One region of the Paracoccus sp. J56 genome, then DNA from elsewhere that is predicted to be linked to it. Evidence: riboswitches for the same ligand, from Rfam matches in the RefSeq annotation. Region 1 holds a riboswitch; each other region holds the start of a gene.
The links. Region 1 has a riboswitch for thiamine pyrophosphate ahead of M511_RS13160 (TenA family protein). Riboswitches for the same ligand answer to the same signal wherever they lie in the genome.
Positions count from the first base shown of each region.

Region 2: it holds a riboswitch for thiamine pyrophosphate, as region 1 does, so the genes downstream of both, thiC (phosphomethylpyrimidine synthase ThiC) here and M511_RS13160 (TenA family protein) in region 1, are expected to answer to the same signal.
Region 3: it holds a riboswitch for thiamine pyrophosphate, as region 1 does, so the genes downstream of both, thiD (bifunctional hydroxymethylpyrimidine kinase/phosphomethylpyrimidine kinase) here and M511_RS13160 (TenA family protein) in region 1, are expected to answer to the same signal.

Region 1 is NZ_JAFL01000017.1:23,334-33,228, forward strand. Features, by position in the region: gene M511_RS13125 (glycosyl transferase) at 50-874, shown strand; gene M511_RS13130 (hypothetical protein) at 862-1,395, shown strand; gene M511_RS13135 (homoserine dehydrogenase) at 1,461-2,777, shown strand; gene M511_RS13140 (GntR family transcriptional regulator) at 2,827-3,471, opposite strand; gene M511_RS13145 (M48 family metallopeptidase) at 3,524-4,207, opposite strand; gene M511_RS13150 (FYDLN acid domain-containing protein) at 4,356-4,679, shown strand; gene M511_RS13155 (NUDIX hydrolase) at 4,767-5,240, shown strand; gene M511_RS13160 (TenA family protein) at 5,244-5,885, opposite strand; TPP riboswitch at 5,962-6,084, opposite strand; gene M511_RS13165 (AI-2E family transporter) at 6,277-7,458, shown strand; gene hflC (protease modulator HflC) at 7,530-8,627, opposite strand; gene hflK (FtsH protease activity modulator HflK) at 8,630-9,832, opposite strand; gene gorA (glutathione-disulfide reductase) at 9,891-9,895, opposite strand, start outside.
Region 2 is NZ_JAFL01000019.1:15,122-25,016, reverse strand. Features, by position in the region: gene cysN (sulfate adenylyltransferase subunit CysN) at 1-107, shown strand, start outside; gene M511_RS13895 (aspartate/glutamate racemase family protein) at 259-984, opposite strand; gene M511_RS13890 (NCS1 family nucleobase:cation symporter-1) at 1,002-2,519, opposite strand; gene M511_RS13885 (GntR family transcriptional regulator) at 2,852-3,514, shown strand; gene M511_RS13880 (SulP family inorganic anion transporter) at 3,511-5,244, opposite strand; gene M511_RS13875 (MBL fold metallo-hydrolase) at 5,328-6,206, opposite strand; gene thiC (phosphomethylpyrimidine synthase ThiC) at 6,382-8,181, opposite strand; TPP riboswitch at 8,299-8,429, opposite strand; gene M511_RS13865 (efflux transporter outer membrane subunit) at 8,465-9,844, opposite strand.
Region 3 is NZ_JAFL01000029.1:17,735-27,629, reverse strand. Features, by position in the region: gene M511_RS16295 (thiamine phosphate synthase) at 1-209, opposite strand, end outside; gene M511_RS16290 (thiazole synthase) at 206-970, opposite strand; gene thiS (sulfur carrier protein ThiS) at 972-1,169, opposite strand; gene M511_RS16280 (FAD-dependent oxidoreductase) at 1,153-2,130, opposite strand; gene thiD (bifunctional hydroxymethylpyrimidine kinase/phosphomethylpyrimidine kinase) at 2,127-2,954, opposite strand; TPP riboswitch at 3,018-3,122, opposite strand; gene M511_RS16270 (nucleotide sugar dehydrogenase) at 3,215-4,381, opposite strand; gene M511_RS16265 (HAD family hydrolase) at 4,562-5,164, shown strand; gene M511_RS16260 (glycosyltransferase family 2 protein) at 5,403-6,086, shown strand; gene aroQ (type II 3-dehydroquinate dehydratase) at 6,083-6,517, opposite strand; gene M511_RS16250 (response regulator transcription factor) at 6,545-7,246, opposite strand; gene M511_RS16245 (PAS-domain containing protein) at 7,239-9,119, opposite strand; gene M511_RS16240 (AMP-binding protein) at 9,232-9,895, shown strand, end outside.

The DNA.
Region 1 (9,895 bases):
TGTCGGCGGGGCCTGTGGAACACTCGCGGCCCGAAGACTCGGGGGCAGGATGAACGACGGGCGCAACGGCACGGTCAAGCAGATTATCTGCATCAAATGGGGTACGAAATTCGGCCCGGAATTTGTCAACCGCCTTTACGGTATGGTTGCACGCAATATCACCCCGCCCTTTCGGCTGTATTGCTTTACCGATGATGGCAGCGGCCTGCATCCTGATATCGCTGTGCGTCCCCTGCCCGAGTTCGAATATCAGGCTCCGGTCAACACAAAAGGCAAATGGCCCAAGTCGCGGCTATGGGGCGATCTGGGCGATGTGACAGGTGTGGTGCTGTTTCTGGATCTGGATGTCATCATCACCGGCAATCTTGATGATTTCTTTGCCTATGGCGACCCGGATGACACGGTTTTGGGGCTCAATCCGAATACTCCGCTGGAGAAAATGGGTCAGACCTCGGTTTATCGGATGCGGGTTGGAAAGCTGAAACCTTTGCAGGACATCTTTCGTGCCGACCCGCAGGCGGCGGCCGACAAGTTCAAATATGAGCAGCGCTTTGTGACCCGCAACGCTCCGGGCGGGGTGAAATTCTGGCCCAGGGGGTGGCTTGCGCATTTCCGCATGCATTGCGTGCCGAATTTCCCGCTGAACTATCTGCGCGAGGCGCGCATCCCGGACGGAACCCGCATCGTGATCTTTCCTGGCGACCTGAATCCGCCTGACGCGATCCTTGGCCGCTGGAGCGACAAGGACAGCCATCGCGCACCTCTGGACCACTTGCGTGCCACCTTTGACGGGCGTCGGCGTGAAAGCCTGTCGCGCCACCTGCGCCATTACCTTCTTCCTGTTTCATGGGTCAGTAAATTATGGCGCGAATAGGAGCCCCGCCCGAGACGCATTACACGCTGCCCTCGGATTTTTCTGCGGCACTTGGTCAATGTGTGGCAAGTTTTGGCTGGTTGGAAGAGATCATCAAGCGCACCATCTATGCGCTTGATCGCGCCCGTCTGGCAGACGATCTGACCGAAGAAGAGCTGCAGACCTGGCTTAGCCGGATGAGCAATCTTGCCGATGATTCCATGGGCACGTTGATCGAGCAGCTTGATGCCGCGATGCGCCGCCATCCCGGGCTGCGTGACCGTAACCGGATCACCGACCATCTGGGCGAGATCCGGCTGCATCGCAACCTGCTCTGTCATGCCTCGTGGCGACCGACCGAGGAAAGGGGGCGCTGGCATCCCGCCTTTGTCAACACAAAGGGCGATGTGCAACGCGACCCCCTTAGCGTCGATGATCTGAACCGCATCCGCGAAAACACGGTCGAGATCGGTGCCCGCGTGCTGCGCGTCATGCGGGCAACGGGTGTCCAGGGCTATTGGGCCGGCGACGACGAGGCCTAGCCAAGCGCGTTGCAAGCCCGTGTTTCATCCGCTAACACCTCTTGGTCCATAGATAAGAGTTTCGCATGTCCGCCCAGAATTTGGGGCAAAACGCCTCTCCGCTTCGTCTCGGCATCGCAGGTCTCGGGACGGTAGGCACCGGCACCGTCAAGATCATCCAGAAACATGCCGAGCTGCTTGGGCTTCGCGCTGGCCGACCCATCACCATTACTGCTGTCAGCGCCCGCGACCGGATGAAAAACCGCGACGTCGATCTGTCCTCTTACGCGTGGGAAGATGATGCCCGCGCGTTGGCGCTGCGCGAGGATGTCGATATCTTCGTCGAACTGATCGGGGGCGAAGAAGGCATTGCCCGCGAAGCGGTGCTGGCGGCGCTGAAGTCCGGCAAGGACGTGGTCACCGCAAACAAGGCGCTGCTTGCGATCCACGGCCAGGAGCTGGCCGGGCTGGCCGAGACGAATGGCCGCGTCCTGCGGTTCGAGGCAGCGGTGGCAGGCGGCATCCCCGTCATCAAGGCGATGACTGAATCGATGGCAGGCAATGAGATCCGCCGCGTCATGGGGGTCATGAACGGCACCTGCAACTACATCCTGACCCGGATGGAAAGCGCCGGCCTGCCCTATGAGACCGTCTTTGAAGAGGCACGCCAGCTTGGCTACCTAGAGGCCGACCCGACGCTTGACGTGGGCGGGATCGACGCCAGTCACAAGCTTGCGATCCTTGCCGCCATTGCCTTTGGCACCCGCCCAAGTTTTGACGCAGTCGAGATCGAGGGGATTGAGCGCGTCAGCATCGACGATATCCGCCGTGCCGCCGATATGGGCTATCGCATTAAACTGCTGGGTGTGGCGCAGATGACCGGGCGCGGGCTTGAACAGCGCATGTCGCCTTGTCTGGTCCCTGCTGACAGCCCGCTGGGGCAATTGCAGGGCGGTACCAACATGGTGGTGATCGAAGGCGACTCGGTCGGTCAGATCGTACTGCGCGGTGCTGGTGCGGGCGAAGGTCCGACCGCCAGTGCTGTCATCTCGGATGTGGTCGAAATCGCGCGCGGCGTGCGTATTCCCAGCTTTGGCCAGCCCGCAGCCAGGCTGTCGGTGCCGCAACCGGCCCGGACGGCGGTGCCGGCGGCTTATTACATCCGCCTGCAACTGACCGACAAACCCGGAGCGCTGGCCAAGGTTGCCGCGGTCCTGGGCGATTCCGGTATCTCGATCGACCGGATGCGGCAATATGGCCACTCGGGTCATGAAGGCATCGCGCCGGTGCTGATCGTCACCCACAAGACCACGCCCGAGGCTATCGACCACGCAATCGAGGCCCTGCCCCGCACCGGCGTGATCGCAGGCGAGCCGGTCGAGTTGCGAATCGAAGAGGTCTGAGGGGGCCCGGCCTATGCGCCGGGCTTACCCCCCTTCGTCCGGCATGGCCTCAGGTCGTGCCCAGATGGCGTAGCCCGTGTGTCACATCGGCGCGCACGGCCAGCCGCAGACCCGGTTCATCGCCCGCGCGCAGTGAGGCGAGGATCATGCGGTGATGGCGCGGCGGCTCATTGCGTTTGACCCGGCCATATAGCGCCCGCATCGTCGGTCCCAGTTGCAGCCAGACCGTCTCGACGATGGCAAGCATCGCCGGGGCCTGCGCACGCAGGTAAAGCAGGCGATGAAATTCAAGATTGGTGCGGATATAGCCGATGGCGTCATGGCTTTCTGCGGCCTCGCCAATAGCGGCGTTGATGACTGCCATACGCTCGATCAGCGCCTGATGGGCGCGCGGCAGCGCGCGTGAGGCCAGTTCTGGCTCGATCAGGCCGCGCAGCGCCGCCAGCTCTTCGATCCGCTCGACCGACAGTTCCGGCGTGGCGATACGTCCCGATGACGATAGCGACAGTGCCCCTTCGGCTACCAGCCGCCGCACCGCCTCGCGCGCGGGTGTCATCGAGACGCGATGCTCGGCGGCGATGCCGCGCAGGGTCAGCGCCTGACCGGGCGGCAGTTCGCCCAGCATGATGCGCTGACGCAGGTTACGATACAGCCGCTCATGGGCCGAGGTTTCCGAGGAACGCGAAGGACTCATGCCCGCATGTGATCACAAACGGGGCCGCCGTCAAGGCAAAGGAGCGACCCTTTCAGCCACGAAAACGCCATGCCTGCAACTCATGGCCATGGGCGCGCAGCCAGGCGCGTTGCCGGGCGTAATCAGGCCGCAGGCGGGCGGTCGCGGCCCAGAAGGCTGGCGAGTGGTCCATATGCGCCAGATGCGCGACCTCATGCGCTGCGACATAGTCCAGTACTTCGGGTGGGGCCATGGCCAGGCGCCATGAAAACATCAGCCTGCCGTCATGGGTACAACTGCCCCAGCGCGAGCGGGTGTCACGCAGGACCAGCGCCTGAAAGCCGCGTCCCAATGCCGCAGCATGACGGTCGCAGGCGGGTGCCAGCCGCGCCTGTGCCAGATGTTTCAGAAATGCCTCAACCACCACTCCGGCCGGGCGGTGTTCGGGGACAAGGATTGCGTCCCCGGCCAGCTCGATCCGCCGCGTCGCTGCCGGGACGATGCGCCGCAACCGCCCCTCGACAGGCAATAGCGCGCCGGGTTCGGCCAGCTGCAGGGGCGGCATCCCTGCGCGCGTATTGCGCAGCCACTCGGCTCGCGATTCGGCAAAGGCACGGCCTGCAGCTAGGCTGGCGCGGCTGGGCAGGGTCAGGACCACCTCGCCCCCCGCCCGTGTAACGCGCAACGTCATGCGTCGCGCCCGGGCCGAACGGCGCAACGTCACGGGAATGTCGCCTCCGACCAGAATCCTGTCCATGATTTATCGCATCTTGCCAAGCATTGCCTCTGGCCCCATGTTTCCCCTGCACCACCTCTGCCCTGCAAGGGGGAAAAGGCTTTGACAGCCTGTTCCGGCTGTGGCAGGGGACAGCGGATTTAGCTGAACGCGGCAGAAAGAGAACACCATGCCCAAAGAGGAATGGGGCACGAAACGCCTTTGCCCCCATTGCGCCACGCGCTTTTACGATCTGACTAACGATCCGATGACCTGCCCCGCCTGCGGGGCCGAGTTCACGGTGGAAAGCCTGAGCAACGGCCGCACACGCTCGCTGATCGCGGAAAAGACCGCCTCGCGCGATGACGATCAAACGGATCTGGTTGTTGACGACGATCTGGACGATGACGCCGATGCCGGCGATCTGGATGACGATCTGCTGGACGATGACGATGACGACGGCGACGTGTCGCTGGATGACATCGCCGATGTGCCGGACAATGACGACGAGTAAGCGTCGCTGACCATATTGGGGCCCCGGTCCCGGCCATGTGCCGGATCGGGGCCTTTTCTTTTGCCTGTTGTCCAAGGCCCAGACTGCATGAGGATCATCGACCGACAGGCCATGCGGGCCATTCTGCTGACACCCGGGGACCGGGTGTTGCTGATGCGTGTCGATTACGGCGGCGGCGATTGGTGGATCACTCCCGGCGGCGGCGTTGAGCCGGGTGAGACGCCCGAAGAAACCCTGCGCCGCGAACTGGCCGAAGAGTTGGGCTTTACCCTGCCCGCCCTTGGCCCTTTGGTCTGGAAACGGCAGGTCATGATGACCCTGCACCAGCACCGCTGGCGGCAGTCCGAGGACTACTTTCTGATCGAGACCCCGGAATTTGTGCCCCGGGTACTTAACGCGCCCGAGGCCGCCACCTTTCGTGAGTTCCGCTGGTGGAGCCCGCCTGAATTGCGCCACACCTCTGAGCGGGTAGCGCCTGCCGGGCTGCTGCGCATCATTCTCGACTACCGGGAATGCGGTCCGCCAAATGGTCCGCTGTATCTCGAAATTGTCGAGAATTAATCGCTAACCAGTGTAACTGTCATCGAAAAACTCCAGCTCCAGCTGAACGGCCCGGCGGAAAAAGTCCCGTGCCTGATCCGCCCCCTGTGAGCCGACGCGATTAAGTTCCTTTTTCAGGAACGCGACAAAATCGCGGAAAAAGGGATTATCGTGCAGGGTAATCCACTCGGCATGGACAAAATTCGGGGGCAGCGGTTGGGGCGCACGGCTTGCCCAGTCAAGATATAGACCTTCGGCCACATTCAGCACTGCCAGCACCGCTGGATAGCTGCGCGTCGCAGCAGCCTCGCGCATCAGGGCCTGAAAACCCGTGGTTGGCGCGCTGTCGGGGATCTGCGCACGAGCCTCGGCGCTGACCCCCAGCGCATCAAAGGCGCGCAGGAAATAATCATTTTCATCCCCTGAGACCATGCCGGCAAAGCGGCCAAAGCGCAGGCGCGATTCGAACCGGTCTGCCGAGGCGATTGCCGCCCCAAGAAGCGTCAGAAAAGCATCCAGAAAGCGGTGATCCTGCACCAGATAGCGCGCCATGACCGCATCGCTGATCTCGCCCGTGCAAAGCTCGCGCACAAAGCGGTGATTCACGGCGGCATCCCATTGGGCAACGGTTTCCTGGCGCAAGGTTTCAAAAAAGGTTTCGGTCATCGCATCCTCTTTGGCGGGGGCAAGACCGGATAGTCGGACGGCCTCGCAGTGGGGCCGGCAAAGGGCGGGCAGATGACGGCTGGTCCCTTCCCATCCCTTCGCCGGCATGATCCGGATCAGGTTCAAAGGGTCGCCGCGCCGCGCAGTATATGCGCCAGCAGCCTCTCAGCCCCTTGCCGGGACACCCCCTGGTGCGCGACAGGTTAGCCAGGTCGGGAGGGGCTGTCACGCATCGTCCGGATCGCCCGCGCGCAGGCCAGCACACAGGATCGTGAGCCGGGATCAAGGACTTGCCCGCGTGGCGGGGTGGCATTCCGACTTGCAGCCCGGGGCCAGATGTTATCCTGTTGCGACATGGCGGGCTTACCCGCACGCAGGCAGGATCGGGACCATGACGACAGGCGAAATGCCGAAACCGACAAGCGCGACAGCACCGAACCCCACCGCCGCGTTGCGGCAAGGCCAGAAACAGGTCGGGCTGCGCCTGCACCGCCCCCCCCTGCTGACCAATATATCGGCTGCGCGTTGGCTGCTGCTCGCTATCGTGGCGGCTTCGGTCTATTTCTTTCACGGCTTTCTGGTGCCTGTGTTGGCCGCCTCGGTCATCGCGCTGGCAAGTTGGCCCCTGCGCGACCGCGCGGCATTTCAGCTCAATCTCGGCCGGACCGGAGCGGCGACGCTTCTGGTGCTGGTACTGGTCTGCTTTCTGCTGATTCCCATCGCCATGGCGCTGATCTATGCCTTTCGGGAGCTGCGCGACTGGATCAACTGGGCGATTATGATCAACAGTTCTGGCGCACCAACCCCGGCATGGATGGTTGAGCTGCCCCAGATCGGAGACTGGCTGGACGAGAACTGGCAGAACTATGTCGGCCGCCCGGGCGGCATCAGCGAGATCGTGCAGCTGGTCAGCGGCTCGAATATCGGGGCTATCTATCGCGGTGCGGTGACAGCCGGAACGCTGGCCTTTCATCTGGCGCTGACGCTGCTTTTCATGCTCATTACGCTGTTCGTACTTTACCGCGACGGAGATCGGATTGTCGCCCAGATCGACCAGGTCGGCCGGCGCATCCTGCCCGACCGGTGGGAGCGGCTGTCGCGCGTTGTGCCTGCCACCATCAGCTCGACAGTGACCGGCATGACCCTGATTGCGATTGGCGAAGGTGTGGTGCTGGGGCTGGCCTATTGGCTGGCTGGTGTCCCCTCACCCGTGACATTTGGCGTCATCACCGGCTTTATGGCGCTGATCCCGGGTGGCGCACCGCTGTGCTTTACCCTTGTCTCGGCCTATCTTGCTGCCAGCGGCTCGCCCGTAGCGGGGGCGGCGCTGTTTTTATGGGGCACTTGCGAGCTTTTCGTAGTCGATAAGACCATCCGCCCGGTCTTGGTCGGAGGACCGGTCAAGCTGCCCTTCCTGCCGACATTTTTCGGCCTGATCGGCGGGGTCAAGACCATGGGTATCGTGGGTTTGTTTGTCGGCCCGGTGCTGATGGCGCTGCTGGTATCAATCTGGCGGGAATGGCAGCGCGAACTGGCCGAAGAGGAACAGCGGCAGGCCGCCCGCATCGAGTGAAACGGAAAGCAGGCATGAGAAAAGGGCGGGACATCTTGTCCCGCCCTTTTGCTATTCAGATCCTTCCCGGATCATTCGGTGGGCGTGACCACCGGTTCTTCTTGCGGCGGGCTGGCCAGCGTTTCCGGCAAGGGCGTCAGCGTCACCCCCGCATTGGCCCCAAGGGGCTGGCCGTCGCGGTTCGTCTGGACCGGCGCAGGGGTTTCACCCGGCTGCAAAGCCCCCTGAACATCGCCCTCATCCGCCGCCTCGGTGGCAGCAGCAGCCGGGGGAGGCAGCGGCACCGGGCGGGCGTTCTCTGCACCATCCGAACGCAGATAGTCAAAGAACTCGCCCTCGGGTTTGATAACCAGCGAGCTGTTCTCGCCCTTCAGCGCACGCTCGTAAGAGGTCATCGAGCGGGTGAAGGCAAAGAATTCAGGGTCGCGGCCGAAAGCATCGGCATAAATCGCGTTACGACGGGCATCGGCCTCACCCCGGATCACCTCGGCCCGCTTGCGCGCCTCGGAGGTCAGCTCGACCACGGTACGGTCGGCAGCGGCGCGGACGCGCTGCGCGGCCTCACCACCACGGGCGATCTCATCAGCCGCTTCACGCTCACGCTCGGCCCGCATCCGGGCATAGGTGGCGGTCAGGTTCTGCTCGGGCAGATCGGTGCGGGTCAGACGCACGTCAATGACCCGGATGCCCAGATCTTTGGCATCTTCGCGCGCAAGGTCGCGGATGCGGTTCATCAGCGGGGTCCGGTCATCAGACAGAACAGTGGTTGAGGGGACCGAACCCAGCACCTGACGGATGGCATTGGTCACGATCGGTTCAAGCCGGCGCTGAGCGAACTCGATACCGCCTGCGCCTACCGCGCGGCGGAACTGCACGACATCGGTAATCTGCCAGCGTGCAAAGGCGTCGACGACCAGACGGCGGTCATCAAGAGGCGTCACCTCCATCGGCGGGGTCGGCAGGCCAAGGATGCGGGCGTCGTATTTCACCACATTGTCGAGGAAAGGCACCTTGATGCCCAGACCGGGCTCTTCGCGCACCTCGACCACCTCGCCAAAGCGCAGGACCAGCGCCTTTTCACGCACATCGACGATATAAAGCGCAGCGACGACCAGAACAGCCACCACGACCAGAAACGGCAGAGCCAAAAGCGAAATGGCGCGATTCATTACTAGTTCCCTCCGCCGGTATTGGTATTGGCAGAGCCGGGCGCCCTGCTGCGCAGCTGATCCAGCGGCAGATAGGGCACGACGCCCTGCCCGCCTTCGCCATCCAGAATGACCTTATTCACGCCGCCAAGGATTTTCTCCATGGTTTCCAGATACATCCGGCGGCGCGTAACTTCAGGCGCCTTCACATATTCTGCGTAGACCGAGTTAAAGCGCGCGGCCTCACCCTCGGCTGTGTTCACTGCCTCGGCGCGATAGGCCTCGGCACGTTCAATCACGGCGGCAGCCTCACCCCGGGCGCTTGCAAGCACGCGGTTGGCATAGGCATCGGCCTCTTTCTCAAGCCGGTCGCGTTCCTGCTGGGCGGCCTGCACTTCGCGGAAACTGTCGATGACCTCGCGCGGCGGGTCGGCGCGGTCAAGGTTGACGCGCAGCACGTTGATCCCCGCCTCATAGTCGTTCAGCGTGTTCTGCACCGCAAGTTTCAGGTCGTCGGCAATGGCACCCCGGTCGCGGTTCAGGATCGGCGCCAGTTCCGACCGTGCCACAATGTCGCGCATCGCCGATTCCGAGACGGCGCGGATCGTGTCTTCGGGGTCGGCGAGGTTGAAAAGGAATTTCTCGGGGTCCGAGATGTTCCAGACCACCTGATATGCCATATCCACGATGTTCTGGTCGCGTGTCAGCATCAGCCCCGAATCCATCGGACCTGCCCGGCCGGTGCCGATTTCGGTCGTCCGCTCACCCGAGACCTGCACGACCTCGGCGGTGACAAAGGGCCAGGGCGCAAAGTTCAGGCCCGGCTCACCCGTGCCGACCGGCTTGCCGAACAGCAGCTCGACTGCGCGTTCCTCGGGCTTGACGGTGTAAAAGCTGGTAAAGGCCCAGACCGCGACCACTGCAAGCGCCGCCAGGCCCCAGGCACCGCGGCTCATCTGGAACTGGGGGCCTTGCGGGCGGCGCGGTCCGCCGCCGCGATTGCCACCCGAGCCGCCTTTGCCGCCCATCAGCACGCGCAGCCGGTCCTGACCCTTGCGCACCAGCTCTTCGATTTCGGGAATCTGGTCGCCGCGTTGAGGGCCTTGCGGCCGGTTGTCCCTGCCGCCCCCTGCGCTGCCCCAGGGGCGCTGACCGCCCCCTTGCGGCGGCTCTTTGCCGCCCTTGCCGTCATCTCCGCCGCCGCCCCAGGGGCCTTGTGGTGCCATGCGTCTCGTGCCTCGTTCTATGTCTGTCTGGTTGAAACTGGTGCCTTGGGCCGAAAAATCAAG
Region 2 (9,895 bases), on a different contig from region 1:
CCTATGAGCAGCCGCAGCAGGCCGAGCTGACCGTAAACACGGTCGATCTGACGCCCGAAGAGGCTGCCGAGCGCATCGTTCAATATGTGCTGCGCGAAATGAGCTAAGGCCCCCGATCAGGGCGAGCCTTGAGAAATTGAACGGGCGGCGACTGTGATCCAGTTGCCGCCCGTTTCATTTGCACAAAGGCCGCGACAGGCCATAAGAAAGGGCCGGAGCACAGATCCTATGCCCCGACCCTGCGTTTGCCCCTGGTGCCTAAAGTCCGGTCAGGGGAAATCCGGTGATCCGCTTGGGCCGGGGCGGGGCATAGGTTCGCACTTTCGAGGTCTTGAGGCCCAACCGCACCAGCGACTCGGCAATGGTGACGGCGGCGGCAACACCATCCACCACAGGCACCCCGGTCCGTTCGCGGACTTTTTGCTCAAGCTCAGCCATGCCACCACAACCAAGGCAGATCACCTCGGCATGATCATTGGTGACGGCGGCGGCAGCCTGTTCGACGATGGCCTCTACCGCGCGCTCGGGCTGTGTTTCCAGTTCAAGAACCGCCATGCCGCTGGCCCGGACCGAGGCGCAGCGCGCATCTAGCCCGGCCAGCTTCAGCCGATCCTCGATCAGCGGAACAGCGCGATCCAGCGTCGTTACCACGGAATATTTATGGCCAAGGAACATGGCCGTTGAAGCAGCCGCCTCGGTGATATCGACGACCGGAACTTCAAGCAGTTCTTGCAGCCCTTCGCGGCCATGTTCGCCATACCCCGCCTGAATGACCGCATCAAAGGGCTGATCGTAGCGCATGACCGCATCCATGACGCCGACGGCGGCAAGGTAGCTTTCAAAATTGCCCTCGACTGACTCCGCGCCAAAGCGCGGGGTCAGGGCGACGATCTCGGTCCCCGGCGCAGCAGCCTTTTGGGCCTGCACGCCGATGCCATGGGTCATCGTCTCGGTCGTGTTCACGTTCACTACAAGAATACGCATGTCTTCTCCGTCTCGGGTCAGTGGTTGGTCGCCACGGCAATGGCCTCGCCATCCCGGTCAACATAGCTCAGCCCCTTGGGCGCGATGAGCCAGTAAAACAGCGCGCCCAGCCCCGCAGCGATGAACCACGAGAATTGCGAAAGCGCATGCAGCGCCGGCAGGAAGGCGATCAGCAACGAGATCGCAGCCGAGGGGATCAGCGCCTTGATGGCAGCCGGATTAAAGCCACCCACATAGTGATAGGGGCCGCTGGCGTCGTCGATGTAAAGCGACGGCACATCCACCTGCTGTTTGCGGATCAACCAGTAATCCGCCATCACGATCCCGAAAAGCGGCCCAAGAAAGGCTCCAAGCCCGCCAAGGAAATAGACGATGACGATCGGCGAGTTATAAAGGTTCCAGGGCAGGATCGCAAAGCCGATGATCGCGCTGACCACCGCAGCGCGGCGAAAGTCCAGATGGCGCGGCAGCAGGTTCGCCAGCGCAAAGGCCGGAGCGACAAAGTTCGCCATCAGGTTCACCGCGATGGTCAGGATCAGCAGCGACAGGCTGGCGATGATCAGCAGCGGCTTGCTGGGGATCTTTTGCACGACATCGGTCGGGCTTTGGATCAGGGTACCATCTATCACCAACTGGCCGCCGGTCAGGATCACCACGATCATGCCAAAGATCAGCATGTTGATCGGGATGCCCCAGAAATTGCCCATGACCACCGCCCGGCGCGAAACGGCCCCGCGGGTAAAGTCACAAAAGTTCAGAACGAAGGTGCCATAGATCGCCACCCAAAGCGAAGCAGCACCCAGAATCTGTGCCCACATCGCCCCGCCACTCAGCGCATTCGGCGGCGACCAGCGCAGCTCTCCGCCCGCGCTGTAGAGTACCCAACCCGCCAGCGCGACAAAGGTCACAAGAATGACCGGGCCGGCGCAGGCTTCGTATTTGCGGATGCTCTCCATCCCGTAACAGGCGATGATGACCTGAACCACCCAAAGAATGCTGAAGCTGATCCAGCCCAGCACCGACAGGCCCAGCACCATCTGCTGCGCCAGAGACGCAAGGCCGGGGATCAGCGCGATCAACAGCACATCCAGCACCATCGAGGCCAGATAGGTCTGGATCCCGAACCAGACGATGGCGACACCACCACGGATCAGGGCCGGGATCTGCGCGCCACGGGTACCAAAGCTGATGCGGCTCATCACCGGGAAAGGCACCCCGGTCTTGATGCCCATATAGCCCGACATGGTCAGCAGGATGAACAGAAACAGCGCGCCAAAGCTAAGCGCGGTCAGGATCTGCCAGCCGCCAAGGCCAAGCGCGAAAAGCCCGATGGCAAAAGAGTAATTGCCAAGGCTGTGCACGTCATTGGCCCAGAGAGCAAAGATGTTATACGCGCTCCACGTACGGCCTTGCTGCTGGGTGGGCGCAAGGTCACGGTTGTAAAGCCCGGGCGACACGTCGGGCGGAATGGTTTCGGACAGCGTGACGCCCTGCAGGGGATCATGGCCGGTCTCGGCGGTCTTGATACTGGCCATTACTGCCCCTTCCATTTCGGGCAGAAGCATCCCCGCGCCGTAATCCGTTGATCCGCAAGATTGCGCCCGTTGATCGGCCGACGCAAAAGCCCTTTTGCGGGGCGCGTCGCCATGCGACGCCCCTCAGTCACAGTTGGTGCCATGGTTCCCTCCCGTTCCTCTGGCAGCCGGCCTTACCCGGTACGACAAGCTTCCCGCATTGAGCTTGCACCTGAAATGTTAGATGATATCTTTACTAAGCGTCTATTTAGCATGTCGCATAACACCATATCGGAATTATTGAAAATTCTCCGTAGCTGAATCAGACAGACTGGCGCCAACGGGGGGACTGAATGGATGGAATGCTTAATACGCGCGCACAGGTCGCGCTGGCCGAAGCTTTGCGCCACGGCGAATTGCATGCCGGCCAATTCCTGTCGATGCCTCAGCTGGTCGATATCCTGAAACTGCCATTGGCCGCGGTGCGCGAGGCCGCGCGCCATGCCAGCAGCTCGGGTTGGCTTGAGATTATTCCCAAGCGGGGGGTTCAGATCATGGACGCCCGGCCCGGGACGATCCGCGACAGTCTCGACATGCGCATGGTGCTGGATCAAGAGGGTGCGCGGCGCCGCATTCTGGACGGTGACGAGCTCGCCCCGCTGGGCGCGCTACGTCAGGCGCATGAGCAGATGCTGGCTGCCGCCCGTGGCGCGGCCACACCAGAGCTGTCACCGAATGCGATTGCAGTCGATCTGTCGCTGCATGACTTTCTGGCCGGAGGGCTGAATAATCCGCTGCTGCGCAGTTGCTATGACAGCAACCGGATCCGCATCGCGATACTTCAGCGCGTGCGCCCCTTTGTGCAAGAGCGTATCCTTTCGGCCATGGAAGAACATCTGGCGATCATTGATGCGGTCGAGCGCCGCGATATATCCGCTGCGGTCGAGGCCATCGCCTATCACTGCGAACGCACCCAGCATTGGTGGGGCGTGCCGGCCTATCACCGCGGCCGCTAAAGCGCCTCGGCCCCGCAACCCACACCTGCAAGCCGGCACATCGCCTCATGCTGGCTCAGAAACACCTGCCCGGTCAGATGGTCAAGGAACCGGCTGCGCTGCAGCCGGTCCATTACCGGCCCCTTCACCTCTGAAAGGTGGAAATGGATGCCTGTCTCGGCCAGCCGACGGTTGATCTCTTCGAGGCTTTCCAGCGCGCTGGCATCAATGTCATTCACCGCCGGACACATCAGGACCACATGGCGCAGCCCAGAACGGTCGGCCACCAATGCGGCGATGCGATCTTCAAGAAAGCGAGCATTGGCGAAATACAGGCTTTCATCCACCCGCAGGGACAGGATCCGGGGATGGGTGATAACACGGTGACGCTCAATATTGCGGTAATGCTCGGTCCCAGGCACCTGCCCGACGACAGCGGAATGCGGGTGTGAACTACGCCATTGCTGCAAGATCAGCGACAAAAGCACCCCGGCGGTGATACCCTCTTCGACGCCAAGGGTCAGGGTGACAAGGATCGTTGTGAGCATCGCCGCCCCGTCCGAGCGGCAATAGCGCAAGGTACGGATCACCGCGCCGAAATCGACCAGTGTCAGCACCGCAAGGATGATGGTCGCGGCCAGCGTCGCCTGTGGCAGATCGGCCAGCGCCGGGGTCAGAAACAGCGTTGCCAGCGCGATGCCGACAGCCGTGAACACACCTGCAGCAGGGGTGCGCGCGCCGGCATCGAAGTTCACCACCGAGCGGGCAAATCCCCCGGTGACCGGATAGCCCGAGGTCAGCGCCGCAGCAATATTGGCGGCGCCAAGCCCGACCAGTTCTTGATCCGGCTCGATCCGTTCGCGCCGCCGCGCAGCAAGCGTCTGTGCGACAGAAACGGATTCAACAAAACCCACAACCGAAATCAGCAGCGCCGCCGGGATCAGCGCCACCACCAGATCATAGGAAAGAACCGGCAAGCCAGGGCTGGGCAGACCGCGTGGAATCGCACCGATCAGCGCCACACCCTGTCCCCCCAGATCCAGCCAGCGGGCCAATCCGATGGTCGCGGCAATGGCAAGGATCGGCGCCGCCCGCGCAACGCCATCGGCAAGACGCGGCCCAACGCCGGCAAGCGTCAGCCAGCCTTTGAGATAGCGGCGCGAGAGGTAAAGAAAGACCAGAACCCCAGTCCCGAGGATCACAGTCCCGGGATTGATCTCGCCTGCCTGCGCCACCAATGCGAACAGGATCTGTGGCAGGGTGCCGCCACCGCCCGGCGTGCCGAGGATGTGATGCAGCTGCCCCGCCGCGATCAGGATGCCCGACGCGGTGATAAAGCCCGAGATCACCGGATGGCTAAGAAAATGCGCCAGAAACCCCAGCCGCAAAATGCCCATCACCACCAGCATCGCACCGGAAAGCGCCGCCAGCGTCACCGCAGCTGAGACGGCATCGGCAAGTCCGGCATCGACCACCGGCGCAACAGCCGAGGCCGTCATCAGCGACACCACCGCGACCGGCCCCACCGCCAGCGTGCGCGACGAGCCAAAGACCGCATAGGCCAGCAAAGGCAGGATCGAGGCGTAAAGCCCTGCCTCGGGCGGCAGGTTGGCAAGCATGGCATAACCAAGCCCTTGCGGAATCAGCATGATCGTCACGATCACCGCCGCCAGCAGGTCGGCGGTGAAAGTCGCGCCGTCATAGCGCCTGCCCCAGTCCAGAATGGGCAACCAGCCCCGCACTCGTCTCACACCCAAACTCCCTGCCCTCGTCCTTTGGACAATAGCAGATCAGCACCGGGGCGGATCAAGCGCAAGCACCTGACTTTTCCCAGCTATTTCCAGGGGGCCTGCAACAGGTCCAGCGGGATTTTCAGATAGCGCCGCCCGTTCGCCTCGGGTTCGGGCAGACGCCCGGCGTTGATGTTGATTTGCAGCGCATGCAGGATCAGCTTGGGCATTGGCAGGGTGCGGTCGCGGGCCTCGCGCACGGCCACGAATTCATCCTCGGTCGGCCGCTGCGACAGGTGGATATTCGCTGTCCGCTGCTCGGTCACGGTCGATTGCCAGCGCGCCTCGCGTCCGCCCTGACAGTAATCGTGGCCGGTGAAAATCCGCGTCTCATCCGGCAGGGACAGGATATCCTGAATCGATCGCCACAGGACATGTGCATCTCCGCCCGGGAAATCGGCACGGGCAGTGCCGCTGTCAGGCATGAACAGCGTGTCATGCACAAAGGCCGCATCCCCGACGACATAGGTGACCGAGGCCAGCGTATGGCCCGGTGAAAACATCACATGGGCGGGGATATTGCCGACCGAGAACCGCTCACCCGCAGCAAACAGCTTGTCCCATTGCGAGCCATCGGCAGGGAAATCAGGCCAGTTATAGAAATCCTTCCACAGGTTTTGCACCTCGACAATCTTTTCGCCGATGGCGGTCGGGGCGCCGGTCTTGCTGCGCAGGTAATCGGCGGCCGAGAAGTGGTCGGCATGGGGATGGGTATCCAGAATCCACTGAACCTCATAGCCTTTATCAGCGATAAAGCTAAGGATGCGGTCGGCCTCGATGGTGGCGGTGGCACCGGATTTCTCGTCATAATCCAGCACCGGGTCGATGATGGCGCATTTTCCGGTCTCGGGGTCGGCTACGACATATTGCACCGAGCCGGTGCGCGCCTCGTAGAAGCCGGTCACTTCCGGGACATTCACCATGGGTCGTCTCGCTTTTGCTTCTTTAAACCGCAGCCGGCCAGGCCGGCCTATGGGATGACCTCTATTCAATCCCACGCCCCAGTGCCACCGAAACCATAGCTGGAAAAGACCCCGCCGCCGCGTCAGAAGGAAGCGGCCAGTAAGGCTCTGGCCGCCTCTGGTTGCTGCGCCGAGGTCAGCCCGCCTCGGTCACGGCGGCGTCTTTCGCGGGCAGATACAGCGCCCCGCCCTGTCGGAATTTTTCGGCCATTTCCTCCATGCCGGCCTGACGCTCGGCCTCGGCCCGGATGTCGTGCGAAATGCGCATCGAGCAGAACTTGGGCCCGCACATCGAGCAGAAATGCGCAAGCTTATGCGCCTCTTTCGGCATGGTCTCGTCATGCATGGCGCGTGCGGTGTCAGGGTCAAGGCCAAGGTTGAACTGATCCTCCCAGCGAAACTCGAACCGTGCCCGCGACAAGGCGTCATCGCGCAGACGCGCCCCGGGATGACCCTTGGCCAGATCGGCGGCATGAGCGGCCAGCTTGTAAGTGATCACACCGGTTTTGACGTCGTCACGGTCGGGCAGACCCAGATGTTCCTTGGGCGTGACATAGCAAAGCATCGCGGTCCCGAACCAGCCAATCATCGCCGCGCCAATGGCCGAGGTGATATGATCATAGCCCGGCGCGATATCGGTGGTCAGCGGCCCGAGCGTATAGAAGGGCGCGTCATGGCAATGGCGCTGCTGCTCATCCATATTCGCCTTGATCTTATGCATGGGCACATGGCCCGGCCCCTCGATCATCACCTGGCAATCCCTGGCCCATGCGATTTTGGTCAGCTCACCCAAGGTGCGAAGCTCGGCGAATTGCGCCTCGTCATTGGCATCAGCGATCGAACCGGGGCGCAACCCGTCGCCCAGACTGAAGCTGACATCATAGGCACGCATGATGTCGCAGATTTCCTCAAAATTCTCATAGAGAAAGCTCTCGCGGTGGTGATGCAGACACCATTTCGCCATGATCGAGCCTCCGCGACTGACGATCCCCGTCACCCTGCGCGCAGTCAGCGGGATCATATGCAGGCGCACCCCGGCATGGATGGTAAAGTAATCGACGCCCTGTTCGGCCTGCTCGATCAGCGTATCGCGGTAAATCTCCCAACTCAGATCCTCGGCGACGCCGCCGACCTTTTCCAGTGCCTGATACAGCGGAACCGTACCAATCGGGACCGGAGCGTTGCGGATGATCCAGTCGCGGATGTTGTGAATATTGCGCCCGGTCGAAAGGTCCATGACAGTATCGGCGCCCCAGCGGATCGCCCAGACCATCTTTTCAACCTCTTCCTCCATGCTGGAGGTGACGGCGGAATTGCCGATATTGGCATTCACCTTGACGCGAAAATTGCGGCCAATGATCATCGGCTCAAGCTCACGATGGTTGATATTGGCCGGGATGATCGCACGACCGGCAGCAATCTCGGCCCGCACGAACTCGGGCGTCACCAGATCGGGCAGATCCGCGCCCATTGGATCACCATCGCGAATATGGGCGGCCAACCTGCCTTCATTCTCGCGGATGGCGACAAATTCCATTTCTGGCGTGACGATGCCCGCACGAGCATAGGCAAGCTGAGTAATTGCCCGGTCCCCGACCGCGCGCAGCGGATCGCGGCGTTCAGGGAATGCAGGGGTCAGGCGCGCGCCCTCGGCAAACCCGTTGTCGGCAGCAGTCACGGGACGGCCCGGATAGGAGGCCACGTCACCGCGCCGCAACTGCCAGTCGCCGCGCAGATCGGGCAGACCACGCGCGATATCGGCCCGCACCCCGGCATCCGTATAGGGGCCAGAGCTGTCATAGACGATCAGCGGTGCCTCGTTTGAAACCGCGATTTCGCGCATCGGCACACGAATATCGTGCACCTGCCCCGGAACATGGATCTTGCGCGATCCGGGCAGAGGGCCGGTGGTGATAGTGGGAAGGGTCTGGCTCATCTCGTTCTCCCTGAGCAGAGACCCAGCCGAGCCCGGAAGCAGAAAGGGGCCAACGGCCCCGCGAGATGCGAAAAGGGCCGGGTGGCCCGAAAGGACCACCCCGCGATCTGCGTATGGGGAAATGCCCTTCGGTCTTCCTACGCCAGTATCAACTGGGTCAGGTTCAAAGGGTCGCTTCACCGGAACCGCTATAAGACGGTCCCTGTCAGCCTCTCAGTCCCCTGGGCGGGACTCCCCTGACGTCCGGGCAGCATGGCCGTTTCCCTGCGGCCGGTCAATACCCTCAGCTGGCAGGCAGGCCGACACCGCCGGCCGAGGCTGCGCTGAGAGCGACAAAGTTCAGCGCCTGCTGACGCACCGCTGCCGCCAGTTCCTGACGGGCTGAAAGCAGGCTGCGCTCGGCATCCAGGACCGGGAAGAAATCAGCCTCGCCCAGTTCATACGAACTGCGGGTCAGGCTGACCGTCTCGCGGGCGTTATCGACCAGACGCGATTGCGCGGAAACTGCGCGAGCGTCGCGGTTATAGCCGGCCAGCGCGTTCTCGACCTCTTCGACCGCTTTCAGGACCGATGCCTGCCACGCCAGCCGCGCCTGTTCGGCACGCGCCTGCGCAGCCGACAGCCGGGCCTCATTCGCACCCCCGGTAAAGAGGGGCAGCGTGATCTGGGGCCCAAAGCCCCAGGTCTTCATGCTGCCGCCACCGCGGATATTGGTCGGCGTGATCGTGCCCGACAGGGTCAGGCGCGGATAAAAGGCGGCCTGCGCCTCGCCCACATCGGCGACAGCTGCGGCAAGGTTGCGTTCGGCCATGCGCACATCGGGGCGCACCCGGATCACATCGGCAGGTACACCGACGCTGGCGCTGTAGCGCGCGCGCGGCTGGCCACCCGTCTTGCGCAACTGCGCCGCGATATCGGTGCTGCGCCCAGCGGTCAGGGTCGCAAGCCGGTTCACCGACTGGTCAAACCCGACCTCAAGCGCGGGCAAGGCCGCCTCGGCCTGGGCAACCAGCTGCTCAGCCTGCAGCACCTCAAGGCGCGAGGCGCTGCCAAAGGCATCCTGCGTCCGCGTCATCTCAAGCGTGCGCTTGCGGCTTTGAAGGCTCTGGCGGGTCAGAGCCATCGTCTCCTGATAGTAGCGCGCATCAACATAGGCCGAGGCGATTGCGCTGGCGACGGTCAGCCGCGCCACTTCTGCTGACAGATAGGCCGCATCCAGCCGGGCCGAGGCACCCTCGCGCGCGGCGCGGTTCTGCCCAAAAAGGTCAATCAGCCACGAAACGCCCAGCGTCGCAGAGGTGGTTTCGACCACGCCGGTTTCGTTGTGCGCGCGTCCGGCCGCACCTTCGGCCTGCGCCTGCGGCAGGTCGTTTGCACCGACCAGCCGGGCATTGGCCTGTGCCTCGCGGATCGTGGCAACAGCGGTCTGGACATCAAGGTTGCGCTTTAGCCCCGCTGCAATCAACGCATCCAGCCGCTTGTCGCGAAACGCTGCCCACCAGGCGTTCGAGCCGGCGCGCCGGGCCGGAGAGCTGGAGGCAAAGCTTGTAGCCACATCGGCCTTGGGCGCCGTGTAGGTGACCGGGTTACAGGCGGCAAGCGCCAGGGTCGAGACGAACCCGCCCAGGATGCCGCGACGGGAAAGAGACAAGGTATGAGTCATCCGAAACTCTCTGCTTGAAACGGCCCGGAACCGGGTCGCGGAAAAGAAGGG
Region 3 (9,895 bases), on a different contig from region 1:
CCAAGGTCGATGGCGGCCTGCCAGTGATCATTGACGACCAGCGTCGCGCCGTGATCGCGGCAAAGTTCCCGACACAATGCCAGCTCGCCCATCAGCCGGGCCGGGGGCTGGTCCTTGATGCGGACCTGAACCAGTTTCACGCCCAGAGGCAGGGCGCGGCGCAGCCAATCGGCGCTGTCAAAGATCGGGTAAAAGCGCGGCAATTTCATCCCAGCACCGCCATTCCAAACAGAGGGGTCGAAGGCGCGGCCATGTCGCGTGCCTCGATCGGGTTTGCGCCATGGGCCAGTTTTCCGGCCTCGATCGCCGATGCCATGGCGCGGGCCATCGCGACCGGATCGCCTGCCTTGGCGACGGCGGTGTTCAGCAGCACCGCGTCATAGCCCAGCTCCATCGCCTGCGCGGCGTGACTTGGCAGGCCGATGCCTGCATCGACCACCAGCGGGATACCGGGGAAATGCGCCCGAAGGCTGCGCAGCCCATAGGGATTGTTCAGCCCCCGGCCCGAGCCGATGGGCGCGCCCCAGGGCATCAGCACCTCGCAGCCCGCATCAAGCAGCCGTCCGCAGACCGACAGATCCTCGGTGCAATAGGGGAATACCTGAAAGCCGTCCCCGGACAGCGCCCGTGCCGCCTCGACCAGCGCGATCACATCGGGGCAAAGTGTGTCGTCGTCGCGGATGACCTCAAGCTTGATCCAGGGCGTCTCGAACAGCTCGCGTGCCATCTGGGCGGTGGTCACGGCCTCGCGTACCGAATGGCAGCCGGCGGTATTGGGCAGGACGGGGATGCCCAGATCGCGGATCAGGCGATAGAAGTCCTGCCCGCCGCCGCCTTCGCGGCGCAGGCTGACGGTGGCGATGCCAGCGCCCGAGGCGCGGAATGCCTCGGCCATGATCGCGGGCGAGGGGTATTGCGCGGTGCCCAGCATCAGCGGGCTTGCGACCTCGGTTCCGTAAAAGACCGGCATCTCAGCCTCCTTGCATGGGGGCCACGACTTCCAGCGCGTCGCCGTCGCTGAGCGTCGTTTCCGGGCGGGCCGCGGCGGGCAGGAAGGCACCGTTCAGTGCCGTTGCCACCTTGGCCGTACCAAGTCCGATTTCGGTCAGCACGTCCTGCACGGACGGGCCGGTCAGGTCGCGCGGCGCTCCGTTAAGGGTGATCTTCATCCATGAACTCCGGTTTCCGGCCCTCAAGCAGATAATCGGCGGCCATACGTGCCACGGCAGGGGCCAGAAGGTAGCCGTGGCGGTAAAGGCCGTTGGCGAAAAGCGTGCCACCGCGCCGGCGCAGGCGGGGCAGATTGTCGGGAAAGGCGGGGCGCGCGTCCGAGCCAAGCTCAAGGATCTCGGCCTCGGCAAAGCCCGGATGCAGGGCATAGGCAGCCGACAGCATTTCGACCGCCGAACGGGCGGTGACGCGATACTTGCCGCCGGTTTCCAGCATGGTCGCGCCGATCATATAGACCCCGTCGCCACGCGGCACGACGTAAAGCGGGATGCGCGGATGCAAAAGCCGCACGGTGCGGGTCAGCGTGACCTCGGGACAGCGCAGCACCAGCATTTCGCCGCGCACGCCGCGCAGATCGGGCAGCTCGTCCCTGGCAGCAAGGCCGCGCGCATCGACGATCATGCCGGTCGGTGCGCCCTCGGTCTCGATACGGATGCCGCGCTGTTCCAGCCGGTCGCGCAGAGCCAGCAGGGCGGCGCGGGGGTTCAGATGCGCCTCGGTGCCGAAATGCAGCCCGCGCGAAAAGCGGCCGGCCAGTTCGGGTTCCAGCGTCGCGATATCGTCACCGGTCACCGGCTGATGAGCCTTGGTCAGCCGGGCAAAGCGGTCAAGTTCGGTCCGGTCGCGTGAGGGGGCAAGCACAAGCGTGCCTCGCCGGGTGACCTCGGCGCCATTTGCTTCCCACCAATCGGCGGCGTCGAGGCCAAGGCGCAGCACCACCGGCTCGGCGCTTTCGGCCTCGCAATAGGGGGCAAGCATGCCGCCCGCGCGCCAGCTGCAGGCATGTGAGCCGGGCTTGCCGGCAGGGTCGATGATACGCGGCTGTTTCCCACGCGCGGCCAGTTCGGTCGCAATCGAGAGACCCATCACCCCCGCGCCCAGAATGGTAATCGCGGTCATGCCTGCCTCCATAGCGCGTGGAAATGATGCACGGGCCCATGGCCCAGCCCCACCGCCAGCTCATCTGCGGCCGCAATTGCACCCTGCAACCAGCCATGCGCGCGGTCTGCCGCATCCGGCACCGTCATCCCCTGCGCAAGCCCTGCCGCGATGGCCGAGGACAGTGAGCATCCGGTGCCATGGGTGTTCGCTGTGTGCTGGCGCGGTGCGGTCAGGGTCAGCGGTTCGGCTCCGATCAGCAGGTCGGTGCAGGTCTCTCCGCTGGCATGGCCACCCTTCATCAGCACATGCGTGGCGCCAAGGGCGCAAAGTGCCTTGCCCTGCGCCCGCATCTCATCCGGGGTTTGCGCGGGGGCGCGATCCAGAAGCCGCGCGGCCTCGGGCAGGTTCGGCGTCAGAACGGTCGCAAGCGGGATAAGCCGTTCACGCAGGGCCGAGACTGCCTCGTCCGGCAAAAGCGGGTCGCCCGACTTTGCCACCATCACCGGGTCAAGCACCACCGGGATCGGATTGGCTGCCAGAAGCGCGGTCAGACGGTCGGCCACCACCGTGATCACATCCGGGCCGCCCAGCATGCCGATCTTGACCGCGCGCACATCAAGATCACCAAAGACCGTATCGATCTGGGCGGCGATCATCGCCGGGCTGACGGGTTCGACCGCCGCAACGGTGCGGGTGTTCTGGGCGGTGATGGCTGTGATCACAGAAGCGCCAAAGACGCCGAGTGCTGAAAAGCTTTTCAGATCGGCCTGAATCCCGGCGCCGCCGCTGCTATCCGATCCGGCAATCGTCAGCGCGATAGGTGGGGAAGGAAATCCCGGCATGGCCCGCCTTTCAGTTCAGCCGGGCATGCAGACGGGGTCGGGACAGTTTTGCGGATGGTCTTGCCGCTTCACTCTACCCTTCCCTACGCCGGCATGACCCGGATCAGGTTCGATGGGTCGGTGCCTTGCACCTCTCAGCCCCGTTGCGGGGCCCCCCAAGTGTATGAGTCGTTTGCATGACACTAGGGCCCCGCGCCCCGGGTTGCAAGGGCTGCGGGGTCCGGGTGTCAGGGAAGCCGGGGGCAGGGCCCTGCCTGCGTTCAGTTCACGCCAAAGAGGTCGCGGGTATAGACCTTGTCTGCCACATCGGCCAATTCGGGGCCAAGGCGGTTCGCGATGATCAGATCGGCCTCGGCCTTGAAGGCGTCGAGGTCACGGATGACCGGACTGTGAAAGAAGTGATCCTCGGTCAGCACCGGCTCATAGACGATGCAGGGAATGCCCTTGGCCTTGATCCGCTTCATGATGCCCTGAATCGAGCTGTCGCGGTAATTGTCCGAGCCGGCCTTCATCACCAGCCGATAGACGCCGACAATCTTGGGTTCGCGTGCGATGATCTGGTCGGCGATGAAGTCCTTGCGGGTGCGGTTGCTTTCCACCACCGCCGCAATCAGGTTCTGCGGGACCTGATCATAGTTGGCCAGAAGCTGCTTGCTGTCCTTGGGCAGGCAGTAGCCGCCATAGCCGAAGCTTGGGTTGTTGTACTGATCGCCGATCCGCGGATCGAGGCCGACGCCCTCGATGATTTCGCGCGGGTTCAGGCCGCGGGCCAGAGCATAGCTGTCCAACTCGTTGAAATAGGCCACGCGCATCGCAAGGTAGGTGTTGGCGAACAGCTTGATCGCCTCGGCCTCGGCGGGGCCGGTGAAAAGCACCGGCATATCCTTGCGGATCGCGCCCTGTGCCAGCAGATCGGCCAGCTTATGCGCAGCGGGGCCATGATCCCCGACGACGATGCGCGACGGGTAAAGGTTATCGTAAAGCGCGCGGCCTTCACGCAGAAACTCGGGTGAGAACATGATGTTCTCATTGCCTGTTTCTTGCCGCATCCGTGCCACGAATCCGACGGGCACCGTGGATTTGATCACGATCGTTGCCTGCGGGGCGTGGTCGCGGGCCTGGGCGATCACAGCCTCGACGCTTTGGGTGTCAAAGCGGTTCGTGCGCGGGTCGTAATTCGTCGGCGTGGCGATGATGACGAAATCCGCCCCCGCCATAGCCTCGGCCTGGTCGGTCGTGGCCTGCAGGGACAGCTGCTTTCCAGCCAGCCATTCCTCGAGATCGGGGTCCTGAATGGGTGAGCGGCGGGCATTTACCAATGCCACGCGCTCTGCGTTCAGATCGAATGCCATGACTTCGTTGTGCTGCGCCAGCAGCACCGCGATCGACATTCCTACATAGCCTAGCCCGGCGACAGAAATACGCATGTGCGGGGTCCTATCCACTCTGAAGAAAACAGTCCAGTTCAGATTGGATCTGTCAGAGCTGTCGCGCAGATTTTTGCCGCGTGGGGTAAGATCGGGCCGCATCGGGGGAATCGGCGGCTCGGGGCTTTACTTGGCGGGGCATTCCGGACGATCTGGGCGCAACCGAAGCGGAAGGATGCCATGAAAAGCGTGATTTTCGACCTTGGCGGGGTGCTGATCGACTGGGACCCTGCGCTGGCCTTTGCGGATATCTTTACCAGCCGGGCCGAGGCCGAGGCCTGGATGCAGCGCATCGATTTTGCCGGCTGGAACAGGTTGCAGGACGGCGGGCGCAGCTTTGAGGACGGTCTTGCCGCCGCACGGGCCGAGCATGGCGACGAGGCGCGGCATCTGGCGGGCTATCTCGCGGCTTTTCCGCTGACCATCGAAAAGACTATTCCCGGGACGTGGGAAGTCGCCGAGGCCCTGGTTGCGCGCGGCGTTCCGCTATATGCTTTGACCAACTGGGCGGCCGAGACATGGCCCCATGCGCTGGAGCTGCATCCTCGGCTGGGCGCGGTTTTCGCGGACATTCTTGTGTCAGGCCGCGTCGGGATGATGAAGCCAGGCCCGGCGATCTATCGCATGGTGATGGATCGCAACGGTTTGCGGCCCGAGGATTGCGTATTCGTTGATGACAGTCTGCCGAATGTCGAAGCGGCGCGAGGGCTGGGAATCGATGCGATCCAGTTCACCGGGGCCGGCGCGCTGGGCGACGAGCTGGCGCGGCGCGGGTTGTTCTGAAGTATTCTTGACAGCGGGGGGCAGCCCCCTGTCAGGTTGATGGGGTCAGGTCCGCACAGCCGGCGCGACTGTACCCTGATCTATTTGCAGCAGGGCAGATGGGCGCGGCCGGGAACGATCCGAATCAGGCAGTCCTGCGCGTGACCCTGACTTCGACCCCGCCTCGCTTTGCCGGGATCGGGCCGACGCTGAAATCGGTGCTGAACCAGCGTATCCCCCGGATCAGGTGCGGCTTTGCGTGCCGCGCCGCTATCGCCGTTTTCCCGATTGGGACGGGTGCCTGCCGCAGGTTCCCCAAGGCATCACCGTGGTCAGGACCGATCAGGACTATGGCCCTGCGACCAAGATCCTGCCTGCGGTGCACGAGTTTCGGGGGCAGGATTGCGAGTTGCTGCTTTGCGACGATGACCGGCGCTACGACCCGCTGTGGACCAGCCGGTTTCTTGCAGCGCGCCGGGAACACCCCGATCGCGTGATTGCCGGGGCGGGGGCCTTTGTTCCCGGTCGCCGCGAAGGGTCGTTGCCCCGTGCCGTGCCACGCAAGAAAGGCAGCCTGTGCCGGTTGCTACGGCTGGCCACGCAGGGGCTGCACAAGCCCTCGGCATGGGTGGTATCGGGGTATGCTGGTATGTTCAAAGGCTATGGCGGGGCCATGTTGCGCCCTGAACTCCGGCCTGATTGCGCCTTTGATATTCCGAAACTGCTGTGGACTGTGGATGATCCGTGGCCATCGGGCAATTTTGCGCGGAACGGGGTCGGGATCTGGCTCAACGCCTTGGGCGTCATACGGGGCAAGCGAAGGATTGCCCGCCGCGACGCGCTTTTAAGGTTTTCGTGGCAGGGCAAAGGTCGGGGTGCCGCCGATGCCGCCTGTTACGACTGGTTTCGCCGCAACCGGGGAATCTGGCGTCCCGCCTCCTAGCTGATCAGCCTTGCAACATGACGCAGCGCGAGCAGGTAGCCATGAAAGCCACAGCCGGCAATCACACCCTCGGCGCGCAGGCTGACATAGGAATGGTGGCGAAAGTTTTCACGCTTGTGGACGTTCGAGATATGCACCTCGATCACCGGCCCGTCGAAAGCGTTCAGCGCATCAAGAATCGCAACCGAAGTATGGGTAAAGGCGGCCGGGTTGATGACGATCGCCTGGGCCTTTTGCCGTGCCTCATGGATCAGGTCGATCAGCACGCCTTCGTGGTTGGACTGATGAAAGGCGATGTCCAGACCCAGATCGGCCGCCAGCCCGCGGCAGTCACGCTCGATATCGGCAAGCGTGGTGCTGCCATAGATCTCGGGCTGGCGCTGGCCAAGCAGGTTCAGGTTCGGGCCGTTCAGGACATAGACGGTGGGCATGTCATTCTCCGCAAAAGTGGGGGCAATCTAGCCCAGTTCGGCAAGAAAGATATAGCCTGCGCCATAGATGGTCTTGATCAGGCGGGGGTTCTTTGGGTCCTCGCCCAGCTTTGTGCGCAGGCGCGAGATACGCACATCCATCGCCCGGTCGAAACTTTCGCCTGCCGTGCCGCCCAGCGCCTCAAGCATCTGCGCGCGCGAGATCAGGCGGCGCGGATTGTCGAGAAACAGGCGCAGGACCTCGGCCTCGGCATGGCTGATCGGGGTTTCGGCCCCCTCGGGCGAGGTCAGCGTGTAGCGGTCGAAATCCGCCGACCAGCCGGCAAAGCGCAACTGCTGGCGACCCGGGCCGCTTTCGCGCTGGGGTTTGCGCAACCGGGCGCGGATGCGGGCCACGACCTCGGCCGGTTCAAAAGGTTTGATGATGTAATCATCGGCCCCCAGCTCCAGCCCGGTTACCCGGTCCTGTACCTGTGCCCGGCCTGAAATGATGATGATTGCCGTGCCGGATTCGCTGGCCAGCCGGTGCACCAGCGCCAGCCCGTCGCGGTCGGGCAGGCCAAGGTCGATCAGACAGGCATCGGGCTGGATGCGGCGCAAGGCGGCCTCGAACTCGGTCGCGCGGGAAAAGCCGACGGTGCGAAAGCCCGCCTCTTCCAGCGCCGAGGACAGCAGGCGGCGGATCTCGGGCTCATCGTCGAGAATGGCGATCAGAGGTGCGTCAGTCATCGGTCCTTGCCATGGCGACGGCCAGTTCGGTTTCGTCAAAGGGCTTGGTCAGGACCGGACAGTCAAGCCCTGACCTGCGCGGATCGCCCGGAGGCAGCGCTGTCATCAGCACCAGCGGCAGCCCGCGGCCACGCAGATCCGCCCCCGATCCATCGCCCAGTTGCAGGTCCGACAGGATCAGCGTCAGCCCCGGCAGATCGGTCAGGCCGCGTGCCTCGCCAAGCGAACCCGCCTCGATCACCGAATGGCCCTGCGTGGTCAGCATCTCGCGGATATGGGCGCGGATGGCATCGTCATCCTCGACCAGCAGCACAAGTTGCGGACGCGCAGCGCGCAACGGCAGGCGGATGATGACCTGCGCGCCGCCGCCCTCGGTATTAAGCAGCCGCAGTGTCCCGCCCGACAGCTTGATCTGGTCATAGACCATCGACAGGCCAAGCCCGGTGCCCTGACTGCCCTTGGTGGTGAAAAACGGTTCGGTCGCGCGGGCCAGCGCCTCGGGCGAGAAACCGGGGCCGCTGTCAGAAACGATGATTTCCAGCCACCTTCCGGCGGGGCGGATCTTGATCCCGATCCGGCCCTGTCCCTGCATGGCGTCACGCGCGTTCAGGATCAGGTTCAGCAGCGCATCCTGTAACGCGCCGGGATCAAGCATCACCCGCGCGGGCAGATCGCCGATATGCGTGTCCAGCGTCACGCCTGCGCCCAGCGTCGGCCGGGTCATGGCGGCCAGATCATTCAGCATCGAGCGCAGTTCGACCGGTTGCGGCTGATGCTCGCGCCGGCCGGTCAGCGCCGAGATACCGTCAAGCAACCGCACCCCGCGCCGGGCGGCGGCCAGCGTCGCCTGTACATCCTCGGCCTGTTCGGGTGGCAGGCTGGCGCGGGCAAGCCGTCCCTGCAGGCCAAGGATAATGGTCAGAAGATTGCCGAAATCATGCGCGAGCCCCGAGGTCATCTGGGCCGCCACAGCGCGTTTGGCGGCATGGGTCAGCGCCTCGCGCGCCTGAACCTCGGCGGTGACATCTGTCGAAAGGACATAGACACCGCGCCCGTTCTGGTCGGGCGTCAGCGCGATGCGGATACGCCGGCCCGAAGGCGGGTGCGTGATCTCGAACACCTGCGACTGGCCCGATACGGCGCGGTCAAGATGGGGTCTTAGCCGCACAAATGTCTCCGTCCCCAGAACATCTTCGCACCGTCGGCCGATGACCGAGGGATCGGTCCCCGGAAACACCAGCGATATCTGGTTGTTCGAAAATGTATAACGGAACTCACGATCCATATGGGCGATATGGGCCGGGACCATGGCGGTGACATGGCGGGTCCGCGCCTCGGATTCGGTCAGGATGCGCTTGGCCTCTTCCAGCGCGGCATTGGTTGCGGCCAGCGCCCGGTTTGCAGCAGAAAGCCGCTCGGCGTTTTCCAGCACCAGCTCGGACAGTTCGGCCGAACGGGCGCGCAACAGCGCCTCTTGCCGCTTGATATGGGTGATGTCGGTATAGACGGCGATCCAGCCGCCTTGGGACAAGGGTGCCCCCTCGACCGAAATCCAGCGGCCATCGGCGCGTCTGCGTTCCAGATAATGCGGCTGAAAGGTCAGGGCCTGATCGACACGTTCTCGGATCGCGGCCTCGGGGTCCTCTTGCGGGCCGTATTCGCCGCGATCGACCAGATAGCGGATGGTATCCTGAAAAGTCGCACCGGTGCGGGTCAGCTTATCCGGCAGGCCGAACATCTGCTGATAGGGCCGGTTGCAGACCGCCAGTCGCAGGTCCGCATCAAAGATCGAGATCGCCTGCTGGATCAGGTTCAGCCCCGATCTGGTCAGCTCGGCGTGCCGGTCGCTGGATGGCATGTCAGTCGCTGGCATTGCGCGGCACCTGTAACAATTCGTAGGATTCAGGAAAAACTGACGCAAGAATTGCCGCAATAAGCTGCAATAGCCAGAGGGAAGAGGAGCCCGGACGGCAAGGGGAGGAACCATGCAGAACGCTGAGGCGGCACAAGCCGGCTTGCAGTCGATTCCGGCGTTGCTGGCGCGCAATGCCGTGCGTTTCGGCGGCCGGCCCGCCTATCGGGAAAAGGAATTCGGGATCTGGCAAAGCTGGACCTGGGCCGAGGCTGCAACTGAAATCCGTGCTCTGGCGCTGGGTTTTCTGGTGCTGGGATTGAACCGGGGCGACCGTGTCGCCATCGTCGGCCGCAACCGGCCTGCCCATTACTGGGCCATGGTCGCGGCGCAGATGTGCGGCGCGGTACCGGTGCCGCTGTATCAGGACGCGGTCGCCGAAGAGATGGCCTATGTGCTGCACCATTGCGGCGCGCGCTTTGTCGTCTGCGGCGATCAGGAACAGGTGGACAAGGTACTGGAGGTGGGCGAGCGCGCCCCCTCGGTCGAGCATATCGTCTATACCGACAAGCGCGGGATGCGGAAATACGACCATTCCCACATGAATGCGCTGGCCGATGTGCAGGCCGAGGGTCGCGCCGCCGAGCAGCGGCTGGGTGCCGAACTGGACAGCCGCACCGCCGTGTTGGGCTATGACGACACCTGCGTCATGCTTTACACCTCGGGTACCACCGGCAAGCCCAAGGGCGTGGTGCTGTCCAACCGCAACATCATCGAAACGGCTAAGAACAGCGCGG